Regions from separate parts of the Streptomyces sp. NPDC014656 genome, predicted to be linked through region 3. Evidence: riboswitches for the same ligand, from Rfam matches in the RefSeq annotation. Region 3 holds a riboswitch; each other region holds the start of a gene.
What was found. A riboswitch is a leader RNA that binds a small molecule or an ion and turns the genes downstream of it on or off. The one in region 3 is predicted to bind cobalamin.

Region 1 (5,389 bases), on a different contig from region 3:
CCTCCAGCCGGCCGGCCCGCTCCAGGGCGCGCCGCACGGTCGGGAAGGTGCGGCCGAGCTTCATCACGACCGCCGAGTCGGTGCCCGCGAGGCGGGCCGCGAGCTCGTCCTCCGGCAGGGTGCCGGGGATGACCGTGAGGACCTCCTCGGCCTCGCACAGCGGCTCGCCGAGCCGGGCGGCGGCGGCGCTGACGGAGGTGACGCCGGGGATGACGGTGGTGTCGTACCGGTCGGCGAGGCGCTTGTGCATGTGCTGGTAGGAGCCGTAGAACAGCGGGTCGCCCTCGGCGAGGACGGCGACCGTGCGGCCCGCGTCGAGGTGGGCGGCGAGCCGGGCCGAGGCCTCCTCGTAGAAGTCGTCGAGCGCGCCCCGGTAGCCGCCGGGGTGGTCGGTGGTCTCCACGGTGAGCGGGTACATCAGCCGCTCCTCGATGTGGTCCTCGCGCAGGTGCCCGGCGGCGATGGAGCGCGCTATCGAGCGGCCGTGGCGGGCCGAGTGGTAGGCGATCACGTCGGCCTCGGCGATGGCCTTCACGGCGGCGAGGGTGAGGAGGTCCGGGTCGCCGGGGCCGAGCCCGACGCCGTACAGCTTTCCGGTGGCGGTGCTCATGCCTGGATCTCCGGTTCGTGCGCGAGGGCGTTGAGGGCGGCGGCGGTCATGGCGCTGCCGCCGCGTCGGCCGCGGACCACCAGGTAGTCGAGGCCGAGCCCGTTGGCGGCGAGGGCGTCCTTGGACTCGGCGGCGCCGATGAAGCCGACGGGGATGCCGAGGACGGCGGCCGGCTTCGGCGCGCCCTTGGCGATCATCTCCAGGAGGTGGAAGAGGGCGGTGGGGGCGTTGCCGATGGCGACGACCGAGCCTTCGAGGCGGTCGCGCCACAGTTCGAGGGCGGCGGCGGAGCGGGTGGTGCCCAGCTCGGCGGCGAGGGCGGGCACGGCCGGGTCGGAGAGCGCGCACAGCACCTCGTTGTCGGCGGGCAGCCGCTTGCGGGTGACGCCGGAGGCGACCATCTGCGCGTCGCAGAGGACGGGGGCGCCGGCCCGGAGCGCGGCGCGGGCGTGCGCGACGACCCCGGGGGAGTACGCGAGGTCCCGGACGAGGTCGGTCATGCCGCAGGCGTGGATCATGCGGACGGCGACCGTGGCGACGTCGTCGGGCATCCCCGAGAGGTCCGCCTCGGCGCGGATCGTGGCGAAGGAGCGGCGGTAGATCTCGGCGCCGTCCTTCTCGTACTCGTACATCATCGGCTCTCCATCGACGTCGATGTCTTGCGGGCCGCCGCGACGGCCTCGGCCAGGGCGGTGCGGGGGACGGGGGCGCCGTCCAGCAGGTAGGTGCCGGAGTCCCGGGCGGTGACCTCGATCCGGGCGCCGTGCGGGTGCCCGCAGCGGCGCTCGCACCCGGAGTAGTGCACGGGCAGCGGGCCGCCGGGCGCGCGCGCCGCGTCCGCCCGCACGTCGGCGAGGGACTTGGCGCAGCCGGGCGTGCCGGTGCAGGCGGTGACCCCGGTGCCGGGGTCGGCCGGGTCGGTGATCAGCCCGTGGGCCGCCAGGGCGGGGAGCCGGCCGGCGGCGGCCCCCACCACGACCGCGCCGCGCCAGGGCGTGAGCCGGACCTCGGCCGCGCCTTCGGCGAGGGCCCGCAGCTGGGCGGCGGTCAGCCGGCCGAGGGGGGCGAGGACGTGCAGGGCGCGGTCGCCGAGCGGGCCGGGTGCGGGCGGCGGCGCCGACGGGGGAGGGAGGAGGGGTACGGGCTCCGCGGTGATCCCCGCTCCGGCCAGGGCGCGGGCCCAGTCCGGGAGGTGCCCGGCGGGGAGCTCGCGCGGGCGCCACGCGCCGGTCCCGGCGGCTTCGGCGGCGTCGAGGAAGGCGAGGGCGCAGGCGAGGGCGGCGGGGACGGCGTCGGCGGCGGCCACGGCGAAGGCCCCGGAGCCGGCGAGGAGGGTCGCGGCGCCGTCCGGTGCTGCGATCAAGGTCACATCGCCGCCGAGGCCGGCGACGTCGCCGCGGCCGTCGTCGAGGACGAAGAGGAAGCGGCCGGAGAGGGCCGCCGCGCGGGGCTCGGCGCAGAGCGCCGCGTCGAGGGCGCGGGCCCACAACTGCACGTCGGCGTGGCCGAGTCCGTCGGTTCCGGCGGCGGGGGTGGCCACGATGTTGCGGACCCGCTCGTGGGTGGGGGAGGGCAGCAGGGCCGCCGCGTCGAGGAGGGCGGCGAGTTCCGCGCCGCAGCCCTCGGCGAGGCCGCGCAGCTCGGCGTTGCCGCGCGAGGTGACGCTGATCCGCCCGTCGCCCAGGGCCTCCGCCGCACCGGCCAGGGCGAGTGCCTGATGGTGCGTCAAGCGCCCTGCGGGCAGGCGGAGTCGGGCGAGGAACCCGTCGGCGGCGGCGTGCAGCCGGAGCGCCCCCGGGCACGCGTCGCCACGGTCCCGTATGCGAGGTTCGCCCGGTTCGGGCGGGGTGGGCGGGGTCGGCGGCATGGCGGCGAGCATACCCACGGGGAACCGGGCGGCCACCGAGTGTGATCCGGCCGACTCTCCGGCCCCCTCCGGCCCGCCGACGGCACGCTCTACTATGCAGATCGGCATGGGGTCCCAGGACCCCGGGGAGGAAGCCCGGTGAGAATCCGGCGCGGTCCCGCCACTGTGAGCCCGAGCCGGCGACGGCCCGGGTGAGCCAGGAACTCCCCGCCGACCACGACCACCCGGGGCGCGGAAACCCCGAGGAAGGGCCTGAGCCTCGCCATGCTCCTGCTGCTGTCGCACTCCGACACCGACCTGCTCAGTGCCCGGGCGGCGAACGCCGCCGCGCCCGAGGGCCCGGTCGCGTACCGCTTCGCCAACCCCTCCCGGCTGCCCCTCGCCGACCTCCCGGGCCTCCTCGACGGCACCGACCTGGTCGTCGTCCGCCTCCTCGGCGGCGTCCGCTCCTGGCAGGAGGGGCTCGACACGGTCCTCGCCGCCGGGAAGCCGGTCGTCGTCCTCAGCGGCGAACAGGCCCCCGACGCCCAGCTGATGGCCGCCTCCACCGTGCCCGTCGGCGTCGCCACCGAGGCGCACGCCTACCTCGCCCACGGCGGCCCCGCCAACCTGGGGCAGCTGGCCCGCTTCCTCTCCGACACCGTCCTGCTCACCGGCCACGGCTTCGAGGCCCCGGCCGCCGCCCCCACCTGGGGCCCCCTGGAGCGGACCGCCCGCGTCACCGAGGGCCCGGCGATCGCCGTGCTCTACTACCGCGCCCACCACATGAGCGGGAACACCGCCTTCGTCGGCGCCCTGTGCGACGCGATCGAGGACGCCGGCGCCCGCGCCCTCCCGCTGTACGTGGCCTCCCTGCGGGCCCCCGAGGAGGAGCTGCTCGCAGTCCTGCGCGGCGCCGACGCCGTCGTCACCACCGTCCTCGCCGCCGGCGGCACCAAGCCGGCCGCCGCCCAGGCCGGCGGCGACGAGGAGTCCTGGGACGCGGGCGCGCTCGCCGCGCTCGACGTGCCGGTCCTCCAGGCGCTCTGCCTCACCGGCTCGCGGGCGAACTGGGAGGAGAACGACGAGGGCCTGTCGCCGCTGGACGCGGCCAGCCAGGTCGCCGTCCCCGAGTTCGACGGCCGGCTCATCACCGTCCCGTTCTCCTTCAAGGAGATCGACGCCGACGGCCTGCCCGCCTACGTCGCCGACGCCGAGCGCGCCGCCCGCGTCGCCGGCATCGCCGTCCGCCACGCCCGCCTGCGGCACATCCCGAACGCCGAGAAGCGGCTGGCGCTCGTCCTCTCCGCGTACCCCACCAAGCACTCCCGCATCGGCAACGCGGTCGGTCTCGACACCCCCGCCTCCGCCGTCTCCCTGCTGCGCCGCCTGATCGCCGAGGGCTACGACTTCGGCCCGGAGGAGGACCTCCCCGGCCTGGTCTCCGGCGACGGCGACGAGCTGATCTACGCCCTCATCGAGGCCGGCGGCCACGACCAGGACTGGCTCACCGAGGAGCAGCTGGCGAAGAACCCGGTCCGCATCCCGGCCGCCGACTACAAGCGCTGGTACGCCGAGCTGCCGCGGGAGCTGCGCGAGCGCGTCGAGGAGCACTGGGGCCCGGCGCCCGGCGAGATGTTCCTCGACCGGTCCCGCAACCCCGACGGCGACATCGTGCTCGCCGCCCTGCGGCGCGGGAACCTCCTGGTCCTCATCCAGCCGCCGCGCGGCTTCGGCGAGAACCCGATCGCGATCTACCACGACCCCGACCTGCCGCCCTCGCACCACTACCTGGCTGCCTACCGCTGGATCGCGGCGCGCGCCGAGGACGGCGGCTTCGGCGCCGACGCCATGGTCCACCTCGGCAAGCACGGCAACCTGGAGTGGCTGCCCGGCAAGAACGCCGGCCTGTCGGCCGCCTGCGGCCCCGACGCCGCCCTCGGCGACCTGCCGCTCGTCTACCCCTTCCTCGTCAACGACCCCGGCGAGGGCACCCAGGCCAAGCGCCGCGTCCACGCCACCCTCGTCGACCACCTCGTCCCGCCGATGGCCCGCGCCGACTCCTACGGCGACATCGCGCGCCTGGAGCAGCTGCTCGACGAGTACGCCCAGATCTCCTCCATGGACCCGGCGAAGCTGCCCGCGATCCGCGCCCAGATCTGGACCCTGATCCAGGCCGCCAAGCTCGACCACGACCTCGGCCTCCAGGAGCGCCCGGAGGACGACGGCTTCGACGACTTCCTGCTGCACGTCGACGGCTGGCTGTGCGAGGTCAAGGACGCCCAGATCCGCGACGGCCTGCACGTCCTCGGCGGCGCCCCGGAGGGCGAGGCCCGGGTCAACCTGGTCCTCTCCATCCTGCGCGCCCGCCAGATCTGGGGCGGCACCCAGGCGCTGCCCGGTCTGCGCGAGGCGCTCGGCCTGGACGAGGGAGCCGCGACCCGGACCACCGCCGACGAGGCGGAGGCGGAGGCCCGCGCCCTGGTCGAGGCGATGGAGGCGGCGGCCTGGTCCGTGGACGCCGTCCCGGCCGTGGCCGCCGCGCACGGGCCCGACGTGCACGCGGTGCTGCGCTTCGCCTGCGAGCAGGTCGTGCCGCGCCTGGCGGCCACCACGGACGAGCTGACGCACGCCGTGCACGCCCTGAACGGCGGCTTCGTGCCGGCCGGCCCGTCCGGCTCGCCGCTGCGCGGCCTGGTCAACGTGCTGCCGACCGGCCGGAACTTCTACTCCGTCGACCCCAAGGCCGTGCCGTCCCGGCTCGCCTGGGAGACCGGCCAGGCGCTCGCCGACTCCCTCCTGGAGCGCTACCGCACGGACAACGGCGAGTGGCCCACCTCCGTCGGCCTCTCCCTGTGGGGCACCAGCGCGATGCGCACCGCGGGCGACGACGTCGCCGAGGCGCTGGCCCTGCTCGGCGTGCGCCCGCTGTG
Region 2 (5,389 bases), on a different contig from region 3:
GCCAGGTCCACGTCGTGCGTGGCCATGACCACCGTCGTGCCCGCCGCCCGCAGCCCCTCCAGGGTCTCCAGGAGCCGCTCCTGCCCGTGCGGGTCGAGACCGGCCGTCGGCTCGTCCATGATCAGGACCCGGGGGCGCATCGCCACCGCCCCCGCGATCGCCGCCCGCTTCCGCTGCCCGTAGGACAGCAGGTGCGTCGGCCGGTCGGCGAGCGCCGTGATGTCGAGCGCCGCCAGTGCCTCCGCCACCCGGAGCCGTACCTCCTCCTCCGGCAGCCCCAGGTTCATCGGACCGAAGGACACGTCCTGCGCCACCGAGGCGGCGAACAGCTGGTCGTCCGGGTCCTGCACCACCAGCTGCACCGAGGTCCGCAGCCGGGTCAGCCCCTTCCGGCCGTACGCCACCTCCGCCCCGTCCAGGAGCAGCGCCCCGCTCCCGCACCGCAGCCCGCCGCTCAGCAGCCGCAGCAGCGTCGTCTTCCCGCCGCCGTTGCGCCCGAGCAGCGCCACCGCCCGCCCCTCGCGCACGGCGAAGGAGACGTCCGTGAGGACCGGGGGTCCGTCCTCGTACGCGAAACCCGCGCCGACCAGCTCCACGACAGGGAGGGGGGCCGTCATGGCAGAAGCCTTTCCAGTACGAGGGTGAGGGCGACGAGCCCCGACAGGAGACCGCCCGTCGCCGCGAGGAACGGGCGGGAGACGGGCGTCCCGGGCAGCAGGACCCGCAGGGTGCCGTCGTAACCGCGTCCGGCGAGTCCGGTCTGGAGCCGCTGCGCCCGGTCGAAGGCCCGGACGAACGAGGTCGCGCCGAGGCCCGCCATCGAGCGCCACACCGAGGCCCGGGTCGTCGCCCCGAGCCGCGCCGCCTGCGCCTGCCGCACCTTGCTCTGCGCGTCCAGCAGCAGGAACACGATCCGGTACATCACCAGGGCCACGTCCACCACCGGCGCCGGCACCCCGGCCCGGACCAGCCGCGGCAGCACGTCCGACACCGGCGTGGTGAAGGCGAACAGCAGCACGCCCAGCGAGGCGGACGCCGTCCGCAGCAGCAGCTCCCCGGCGTGCGCCGGACCGCCCGGCGCCCAGGCCACGAGCCCCCCGGGCCCGCCCACCGCGAAGAGCAGCGGCACGGCCCCCGTGACGCAGAAGCCCAGCGGGATCCGGAAGGCCCGCCACAGCTGCCGGCCGGGCACGCCGGCCGGACCGAGCAGCACGCAGAGCGTGGCCGCCGCGACCAGGAGCGCCCCCGGCCAGGGCGGCAGGCACACCGCGCACAGCGTCAGACCGAAACCGAGCGCGGCCTTCTCCGCCGGATGGCGGCGGCGCCAGCGACTGCTGTGCGCCGCCGCGTCGATCGGCAGCATCGGCGGCTACGCGTCCTTGTCCGCGTCCGGGGCGGGCGCGCCGCCCTCCGCACGGGCCGCCGCCCGCTCCTCGCCCTGCCGCCGGCCGCGCCGCAGCCCGAAGTAGTAGGCGAGGACGCCGGCGCCGAGCGCCGCCTGGAGGGCGAAGAGCGCCGACTCGATCTCGCCGGACGGCGGCTCGTACAGCGGGCTGAACCACGGCTCGTAGTCCGGCTCGATCTCGGTGATCGCCGTCTCGGCCTCCGCGTCGGCGCCGGTGAACGGCTCCTCCTTGTGGTCGCCGAGCCCGAGCGCCAGCGGCAGTACGGCCAGCGCGGCCACCAGCAGGAGCAGCAGACCGTTGATCTTCGCGTTCCGGCTCATCACGCCGCCGCCTCCTCGTGCCGCTCGGCCGCCTTCGGCCGGGCGAGCACGCCCAGCCGCAGCAGCTCCCCCTTGCTGGACTGCGTGAGCAGCCGCATCACCAGGACCGTCAGCAGGCCCTCGCTGACCGCCAGCGGGATCTGCGTCACCGCGAAGATCCCGCCGAACTTCGCGAGCGAGCCCGCCACCCCGCTGCCCGGGTCGGGGAACGCGAGGGCCAGCTGGACGCTGGTCACGCAGTAGGTGGAGAGGTCGGCGACGAACGCCCCGGAGAAGACGCCGACCATGAGCGGCGCCCCGGACCGCCGGAACAGCAGGTACGTGCCGTACCCCGCCCACGGCCCGACGATCGCCATCGAGAAGGCGTTCGCGCCCAGGGTGGTCAGCCCGCCGTGGGCGAGGAGCAGCGCCTGGAACAGCAGGGTGATCGTGCCGAGCACCGCCATGATCGGCGGCCGGAACAGGATGGCACCCAGCCCCGTGCCGGTCGGATGGGAGCAACTCCCCGTCACCGACGGCAGTTTGAGCGCGGACAGGACGAACGTGAAGGCGCCGGAGGCGCCGAGCAGCAGGGTGGACTCGGGGTTGGCGCGCACCTCGCGGGTGAGCGCGCGGACGCCGTGGACGACGAACGGAGCCGATGCGACGCCCCAGGCGGCCGCATGGACGGGGGGCAGATACCCCTCGGCTATATGCATGATCGGGAGACCCTCTCCAGCACCTCGTGGATGGACACGCGCCCTGGCCGGTCTCCTGGCTGACGGTAGTGACGTCCGACTCCGCCTTCCCACCCCACGACGGTCTCCCGCGGCGGAGCAGTGGCTTCCCCGGGGGGATGGAGCCTGACCTCCCGATCACAGTGGCGAGGGCCGCACCGGTACTGCACCGGTTTCCCGAACACCAAGGCCCTGTGACATTAGTGGGTTGACCTGCTTCATCACAATGCGGGGTCGGTCACTCGCACTCCGGAGCGCGAGTGACCGACCCCGCATCGCGATGAGGGTCAGACCTTGCGGTAGTCGTACGCCTCCGAGGCCGCGGCGGCGACCGCGTCGAGGTCGCCGCCGGCGCTCGCCGTCACCAGGGCGGCCACCGCGCCCTCCACGAAGGGGGCGTCCACGAGCCGGGCCCCCGCCGGGAGTCCGTCGCCCTCGGCGAGGAGGGCCTTCACCGTGAGGACCGCGCTGCCCAGATCCACCAGGAGGGCCACCCCGGCGCCCGCGTCGACGGCCTTCGCCGCCCCGGTGATCAGCTCGGAGCTCGTGCCGAGCCCGCCGTCGGGCGTGCCGCCCGCCGCCGCGACCGGCGCCAGGCCGCCCCCGCCGGCGAGCCCGCGGGCCAGCTCGGCGACGGCGGCGGCGACGGCCGCGCTGTGCGAGACGAGCACGATCCCGACCTTGCCCGGACCGCCGCTCATCCGGCCGCCACCTCCTCCAGGGCGGCGAACAGCAGCGCGGAGGACGTCGCCCCCGGGTCCTGGTGCCCGACCGACCGTTCGCCGAGATAGCTGGCCCGGCCCTTGCGGGCCCGCAGCGGCACGGTCGCGAGCGCGCCCGCCTCCGCCGCGGCCCGCGCGGCGGCGAACGACTCGCGCAGCGCGTCCGCCGCCGGTGTCAGCGCGTCCAGCATCGTCTTGTCGCCCGGCACCGCCCCGCCGAGCCGCCCGACCTCCGCGACCCCGGCGGCCAGCGCGTCCGCCAGCTCCGCCCGCGAGACCTCCCCGGCCTCGCCGAGCGCCTTTCCGGCCCGCCGCAGCAGCGTCCCGTACAACGGCCCGGAGGCCCCGCCCACGGTCGAGATCAGCAGCCGTCCGGCGGTCACGAGGACCGCGCCCGGCGTCGCGGGCGGCTCCTTCGCCAGGGCCTCGGCCACGGCGGCGAACCCGCGCCTCAGATTGGCCCCGTGGTCCGCGTCGCCGATCGCGGAGTCCAGCTCGGTGAGCCGGCCGGCCTCCCGCTCGACCGCCGCCGCCACCGTCTCCATCCACCGGACCGTGAAGGCGGCACCGTACGTCGTCTCCGTCGTCTTCGTCATCGCCCGCTCACCGGCCCCAGCGCAGCGCGGGGGTCGCCACCGGCGCGTCCCACAGCCGCAGCAGTTCCTCGTCGGCCGCGCACACGGTCACCGAGCAGCCCGCCATGTCGAGCGAGGTCACGTAGTTCCCGACCAGTGTGCGCGCCACCGGCACCCGCCGGGCGTCCAGCACCCGCCGCACCTCCGCGTTGAAGCCGTACAGCTCCAGGAGCGGCGTCCCGCCCATCCCGTTCACCAGCAGCAGCACCGGACCCGACGGCCGCAGGTCTTCCAGGACGGCGTCCACGGCGACCTCGGCGATCTCCCCGGCGGTCATCATCCCGCGCCGCTCCCGCCCCGGCTCGCCGTGGATCCCGACGCCCAACTCCAGTTCCCCCGGCGGCAGGTCGAAGGTCGGACTGCCCTTCGCCGGCGTGGAGCAGGCACTCAGCGCCACCCCGAACGACCGCGACCGCGCGACCACCCGCCGCGCCAGCGCCTCCACCCGCTCCAGCGGCGCGCCCTCGTCCGCCGCAGCCCCGGCCAGCTTCTCCACGAAGAGCGTGGCACCGGTCCCGCGCCGCCCCGCCGTGTACAGACTGTCCGTCACGGCCACGTCGTCGTCGACGAGCACCTTGGCGACCTGGATGCCCTCGTCCTCGGCGAGCTCGGCCGCCATCTCGAAGTTCAGCACGTCCCCGGTGTAGTTCTTCACCACGAACAGCACCCCCGCCCCGCTGTCCACGGCGGCCGCGGCCCGCACCATCTGGTCGGGCACGGGCGACGTGAAGACCTCCCCGGGGCACGCCGCGTCGAGCATCCCCGGCCCCACGAACCCCGCGTGCAACGGCTCGTGCCCCGACCCGCCCCCCGAGACCAGCGCCACCTTCCCCGCCACCGGCGCGTCCCGCCGCACCACCACCCGCCGCTCCACGTCCACGGTCAACTCGGGATGAGCGGCGGCAAGCCCCCGCAATCCGTCGGCGACGACGGTCTCGGGCACGTTGATCAGCATCCTCATGGATACCTCCTGGTGAGGCTAGCAGGTAGGTGACTGAGCAGGCTTTTTGCAGGTCAGAGCGAGTGAGATCAATCGTTGATCTTGGCGATTCATGGCGTTCGGGAGCGGTCTCGGGCGGTACTGATGCTGACCTGTTGCTGACTTTCCTGATCAACCGTCAGGGGTGGGTTGGACTGGGTGCACTTTGCACCTGTGCATGATGGCGCAATTATCCGCTCGGGGGTGTGGTCGCGCACCGGTGCGTCGCGGCCGCAGGTGGCCGATCCCCTGTCGACAGGCTTCGTGCGGCGCCTCGGGGCTCAGCTGTGGCCGGCTGGGCGGCGAGTGACCGCATGGAGGCGCATGCTCGAAACACAGGCCACGGATGAGCCGGCAGGTAATACAGTGCTTGGCCATGGACTCCCCGGTGAGGAGTCCGTTGCGGCGCACTGGGGAAGTGATGCGCGATGGGGCTGTCGGGCGGAGCGGCGGACAAGGCGGGCAACCGGTACGAGAACTGGTGGACCGCGCTGAAGGTCGCGGACCTCCTGCGCGGAGAGGCCTCGCGGATCCGTCTTGAGCCTGTGGGACAGGCTGGTGAAGGCATCGAGTTCCAGCTCGTGGCCAAGGGCGAAACATGGTGCGATCAG
Region 3 (5,389 bases):
GCCCGGCGGCGGAGCGGCCGTCGCGCTCGACGAGGTCGAGGTCTCCATCCTGCGCTCCCTCGCCGTCCAGCTCCTGGAGCTGATCGGCCCCGGCGACGAGCCCGGGGCGGACGCCGACCCGCTCGCCGCCCTCTTCGCCGAGGGCCCCAGCAAGCCGCCCTCCGACCCCGCCCTGCGCCGGCTCTTCCCCGACGCCTACGGGGACGACACCGAGGAGCTGCGGGCCGCCGCGGCCGACTTCCGCCGCTACACCGAGAACGACCTGCGCGCCCGCAAGCGCGAGGACGCCCTCGCCGTGGTGCGCGCCCTGGACGGGCTGACCTCCGGGGGGCCCGAGGAGTCCGCCCTCCTGAAGCTGACCCCCGACGAGTCCCGGGCCTGGCTCGGCACCCTCAACGACCTGCGGCTGACCATCGCCACGCGCCTGGAGATCACCGAGGACGAGGAGAGCGAGCGGCTCTACCGGCTGCCCGACAGCGACCCCCGCAAGCCGATGGTGATGGCCTACCTCTGGCTCGGCGCGCTCCAGGAGTCACTGGTCGAGACGCTGATGTCCTGAGCCCCGACGCGGCAGGGCGTTCGCTCAGCGGACGCTCAAATCCGGATAACGAACTCGTTATCAGGGCGGGCGCTTTGTCGTCTTGAGTTCCTTTTGCACCCCTCTTTTCGTGGTGCGCGCCACACCCAACTCCGTCGATCACCCCCCACCCCGTGATAAATCTTCACGACCACTCGGGCACGCCACCCCTGTTCCCGAGGGCGCTCGGGCCGGCTGACCGCCGGTAGCACTCCATCCACATCCGGGGGGATAAGGATCCGATCCGCAGCAGACGCAGCAGCGGTCGCGCGGATCAGCATGGAGAAAGGCGCACCACCATGACCTCAGTGCGGGTCGACAAGCAGCACGACGGCAATGAGGCCGCGGACTCCGCCCCGGGCGAGGGGTACCACCGGGCACTCGGCGCCCGTCAGATCCAGATGATCGCGATCGGCGGTGCCATCGGCACCGGCCTCTTCCTCGGAGCCGGCAAGGGCATCTCCAAGGCGGGCCCCAGCCTGATCCTCGCGTACGCCCTCGCGGGCCTCGTCATCTTCTTCATCATGCGGGCGCTCGGCGAACTCCTCATGTACCGCCCCGTCTCCGGCTCCTTCTCGGAGTACGCGCGGGAGTTCATCGGCCCCTTCGCGGGCTTCGTCACCGGCTGGACGTACTGGCTCTTCTGGGTCGTCACCGGCATCACCGAAGTCACCGCCGCGGCCACCTACATGACGTACTGGTGGGACATCCCGCAGTGGCTGTCCGCCCTCGTCTTCACCGTCATCCTGTACGGCGCCAACCTGATCTCCGTGAAGCTCTTCGGCGAGCTGGAGTTCTGGTTCTCCATGGTCAAGGTCACCGCCATCGTCGGCATGATCCTGATCTGCGCCGGCATCCTCACGATCGGCTTCTCCGACGCCGGTGACACCGCCTCGATCACCCACCTGTGGGACCTCGGCGGCTTCTTCGCCGGCGAGGACGGCATCGTCTCCACCCTCATGACCCTCCAGATGGTCATGTTCGCCTTCCTCGCCGTCGAGCTGGTCGGCGTCACCGCCGGCGAGTCGAAGGACCCGAAGACCGTCCTGCCCAAGGCCATCAACACCGTGCCGTGGCGCATCGCCGTCTTCTACGTCGGCGCGCTCATCATGATCCTGTCGGTCGTCCCGTGGACCCACTTCAAGCCGGGCGTCTCGCCGTTCGTCGCCGCCTTCGAGGAGATGGGCTTCCAGGCCGGCGCCGCGATCGTCAACTTCGTCGTCCTGACGGCCGCCCTCTCCTCCTGCAACTCGGGCATGTACTCCACCGGCCGCATGCTGCGCGACCTCGCGCTCAACGGCCAGGGCCCGAAGCTCTTCACCCGGCTGACGAAGAGCGGCACCCCGCTGGTCGGCACCACCTTCTCCGCCGCGCTGATGATGGTCGGCGTCTGGATCAACTACCAGTGGCCCGGCGAGGCGTTCAACTACGTCGTCTCCTTCGCCACCATCTCCGGCATGTGGGCCTGGATCATGATCCTGATCTGCCAGATCCGCTTCCGCCTCAAGGCCGACCGGGGCGAGCTGCCCCAGTCCTCCTTCAAGGCCCCCGGCGGCATCTGGGCCAGCGTCTTCGCCCTCGCCTTCATCGGCCTGGTCGTCGTCACCATGGGCATCGACGAGGGCAACCGCGTCGCCCTCTACGGCGCCCCGGTCTGGGGCCTCCTCCTCGCCGTCGCCTACCTGGTGCTCAAGGCCCGCGACCCCGAGGGCGCCGCCTTCGCCAAGCGCTCCTGACCCACCCCGTCCCAGCATCCGGGCCGCCCCGTACCACCCCTCGGTACGCGGCGGCCCGGATGCTTATCCTGTCGGCATGCTGACCCTCACCCGAGACCTGTACGACCGGATCGTGGAACACGCCCGGGCGGACCACCCCGACGAGGCCTGCGGCGTGGTCGCGGGTCCGGTCGGCTCGGGCCGCCCCGAGCGGTTCATCCCCATGCTCAACGCGGCGCGCTCGCCCACCTTCTACGAGTTCGACTCCGCCGACCTCCTCAAGCTCTACCGCGAGATGGACGACCGGGACGAGGAGCCCGTGATCATCTACCACTCGCACACCGCGACCGAGGCGTACCCCTCCCGCACCGACATCACCTACGCCAACGAGCCCGGCGCCCACTACGTCCTCGTCTCCACCGCCGACACCGACGGCGCCGGCGACTTCCAGTTCCGCTCCTACACGATCGTCGAGGGCGTCGTGACCGAGGAGGACGTCAAGGTCGTCGAGGCGTACGCGTAGCCGTACCGCTAGTCTGACCGCGACCTTTCAGGGCGGCAGGACCCAGGAAGCCGGTGCGAACCCGGCGCGGTCCCGCCACTGTGACCGGCCCCCTCCCCGGGGGCCGCCAGCCAGGAACTGACCTGCCGCCTTCTCACCGCCGATCGGGGACGTGGAAATCCCCGGAGGAGGCTCCGCCATGACCCGGCGCCGCACGCTGCCGTCCGCGCTCGCCCTGCTCCCGCTGCTCGCCGCCTGCGCCGCCCCGCAGGCCGCGCCCACCGCCGCGAAGCCCGCGCCCGGCTTCCCGTACACCGTCACCAACTGCGGCGTGACGACCACCTACCAGGCCCCGCCGAAGCGCGCCGTCACCATGAACCAGCACGTCACCGAGGTGCTGCTCGCCCTCGGCCTGGAGAAGTCCCTCGTCGGCACCGCCTACCTCGACGACGCCGTCCTCCCCGCCTATCGGAAGGCCTACGACGCCGTCCCCGTCCTCGCGAAGGAGTACCCCTCCAAGGAGGCCCTCCTCGCCGCGAACCCCGACTTCGTCTACGGCGGCTACACCAGCGCCTTCGACGCCAAGGCCGGACGCGCCCGCGACGACCTGGCGAAGGCCGGCATCACCAGCCGCCTGAACGGCGAGTACTGCGCCGACGGCCCCGTCTCCGTCGACGACCTCTACCGCGAGGTCACCGAGGTCGGCCGCACCTTCGGCGTCCCCGACCGCGCCGCGAAGTGGACGCGGGACGCCCGCGCCTCCCTCGCCGCCACCGCCGAACGCATCGAGGGCGTCGACCCCGTCTCCGTCTTCGTCTACGACAGCGGCGACAGGACCGCCTTCACCGCCGGCGGCGACGGCATCGGCGACGACCTCATCACCCGCGCCGGCGGCCGCAACGTCTTCGCCGACCTCGCCAAGCCCTTCGGCGACGCCACCTGGGAACAGGTCGTCGCCCGCAAGCCCGAGGTCGTCCTCATCTACGACTACGGCACCACCACCGTCGAACAGAAGAAGCGCCGCCTCCTCGACGACCCCGCCCTGAAGGACGTCCCCGCCATCAGGAACCGCCGCTTCGCCGTCCTCCCCCTCTCCGACACCGTCCTCGGCGTCCGCGTCCCCGCCGCCGTCGACAAGCTCGCCGCCCAGCTCCACCCCGCCACCGCCCGATGACCGCCACCACCACCGTCCGCCCGGACGGCCGGGCCGCCGCGCCCGAGCCGTCCGGCCCCGGGCGGCTCCGCCACGCCGCCGTCCTCGCCGGACTCCTCGCCGCGCTCGCCGCCGCCGTCCTCGCCTCCCTCGCCCTCGGCTCCGTACGGATCCCGCCCGGCCAGGTCCTCGACGCGCTCACCGGCCGCGCCGCGCCCTCCCCGTACCGCACGATCGTCCTCGACGTGCGGCTGCCCCGGGTCCTCCTCGGCGCCGTCGTCGGCGCCGGACTCGCCGTCGTCGGCACCGTCCTCCAGGCACTCGTCCGCAACCGGCTCGCCGACCCCTTCCTGCTCGGGATCTCCTCCGGCGCCTCCACCGGCGCCGTCCTCGTCATCGTCCTCGGCATCGGCGCCTCCACCGCCCTCGCCCTGCCCGCCGGCGCCTTCGCCGGCTCCCTCCTCGCCCTCGTCCTCGTCTACGGACTCGCCCGCCGCGGCTCCACCATGACCGGCCCCCGCCTCGTCCTCGCCGGCGTCGCCGTCTCCTACGTCCTGTCCGCCCTCACCACCCTCCTCCTCGTCACCGCGGGCCGCCCCGAGCACTTCCAGGAAGCCCTCCACTGGTCCCTCGGCGGACTCGGCTCCGCCCGCTGGGACACCCTCCCGCTCCCCGCCGCCGTCCTCGTCCTCGGCACCGGCGTCCTCCTCGCCCTCGCCCGCCCCCTCGACCTCCTCCTCACCGGCGAGGAGGACGCCACCGCCCTCGGCCTGGACACCGGCCGCTTCCGCGCCGCCGTCTTCGTCCTCGCCTCCCTCGTCACCGCCGTCATGGTCGCCGCCAGCGGCGCCGTCGGCTTCATCGGCCTCATGGCCCCGCACGCCGCCCGCCTGGCAGTCGGCGCCCCGCACCGCCGACTGCTCCCCGTCGCCGCCCTCGGCGGCGCCGTCGCCCTCGTCGCCGCCGACCTCGGCGCCCGCACCCTCGCCGCCCCCCAGGACATCCCCGTCGGCGTCCTCACCGCCCTCACCGGCGGCCCCTTCTTCCTCTGGCTGATGCGCCGCCGCCCCGAAGGAGCCGCCCCGTGACCGGCCTGCGCCTCGAAGCCCTGAGCCACCACGACCGGCTCCGCGCCGCCGACCTCACCGCCCGCCCCGGCGAGACCGTCGGCCTCATCGGCCCCAACGGCAGCGGCAAGACCACCCTCCTGCGCTGCGTCTACGGCACCCTCGCCGCCACCTCAGGCCGCGCCCTCCTCGACGGCACCGACCTCACCCGGCTCGCCCCCAGGGAACGCGCCCGCAGGGTCGCCACCGTCCCCCAGGACTCCGCAGCCGACGTCGACCTCACCGTCCGCGAACTCGTCGCCCTCGGCCGCTCCCCGCACAAGCGCTTCTGGGAGGGGGACACCGCCGACGACCTGGCCCGCGCCGACACCGCCC

Region 1: linked by a shared signal. The riboswitch ahead of cobN (cobaltochelatase subunit CobN) and the one ahead of ACF1ED_RS24040 (ABC transporter substrate-binding protein) in region 3 are both predicted to bind cobalamin.
Region 2: linked by a shared signal. The riboswitch ahead of ACF1ED_RS35700 (energy-coupling factor ABC transporter permease) and the one ahead of ACF1ED_RS24040 (ABC transporter substrate-binding protein) in region 3 are both predicted to bind cobalamin.

Annotation. Positions count from the first base shown of each region.
Region 1 covers NZ_JBIBZN010000013.1:160,639-166,027, forward strand. Annotated here, with positions in the region: gene ACF1ED_RS27165 (precorrin-2 C(20)-methyltransferase) at 1-610, opposite strand, end outside; gene ACF1ED_RS27170 (precorrin-8X methylmutase) at 607-1,242, opposite strand; gene ACF1ED_RS27175 (cobalamin biosynthesis protein CobG) at 1,242-2,489, opposite strand; cobalamin riboswitch at 2,569-2,703, shown strand; gene cobN (cobaltochelatase subunit CobN) at 2,742-5,389, shown strand, end outside.
Region 2 covers NZ_JBIBZN010000025.1:55,882-61,270, forward strand. Annotated here, with positions in the region: gene ACF1ED_RS35685 (ATP-binding cassette domain-containing protein) at 1-617, opposite strand, end outside; gene cbiQ (cobalt ECF transporter T component CbiQ) at 614-1,363, opposite strand; gene ACF1ED_RS35695 (energy-coupling factor ABC transporter substrate-binding protein) at 1,370-1,726, opposite strand; gene ACF1ED_RS35700 (energy-coupling factor ABC transporter permease) at 1,726-2,424, opposite strand; cobalamin riboswitch at 2,452-2,674, opposite strand; gene ACF1ED_RS35705 (PTS-dependent dihydroxyacetone kinase phosphotransferase subunit DhaM) at 2,730-3,143, opposite strand; gene dhaL (dihydroxyacetone kinase subunit DhaL) at 3,140-3,760, opposite strand; gene dhaK (dihydroxyacetone kinase subunit DhaK) at 3,768-4,760, opposite strand; gene ACF1ED_RS35720 (hypothetical protein) at 5,207-5,389, shown strand, end outside.
Region 3 covers NZ_JBIBZN010000011.1:89,573-94,961, forward strand. Annotated here, with positions in the region: gene ACF1ED_RS24025 (DUF2017 domain-containing protein) at 1-559, shown strand, start outside; gene ACF1ED_RS24030 (amino acid permease) at 877-2,313, shown strand; gene ACF1ED_RS24035 (Mov34/MPN/PAD-1 family protein) at 2,390-2,815, shown strand; cobalamin riboswitch at 2,808-2,956, shown strand; gene ACF1ED_RS24040 (ABC transporter substrate-binding protein) at 2,994-3,968, shown strand; gene ACF1ED_RS24045 (FecCD family ABC transporter permease) at 3,965-5,035, shown strand; gene ACF1ED_RS24050 (ABC transporter ATP-binding protein) at 5,032-5,389, shown strand, end outside.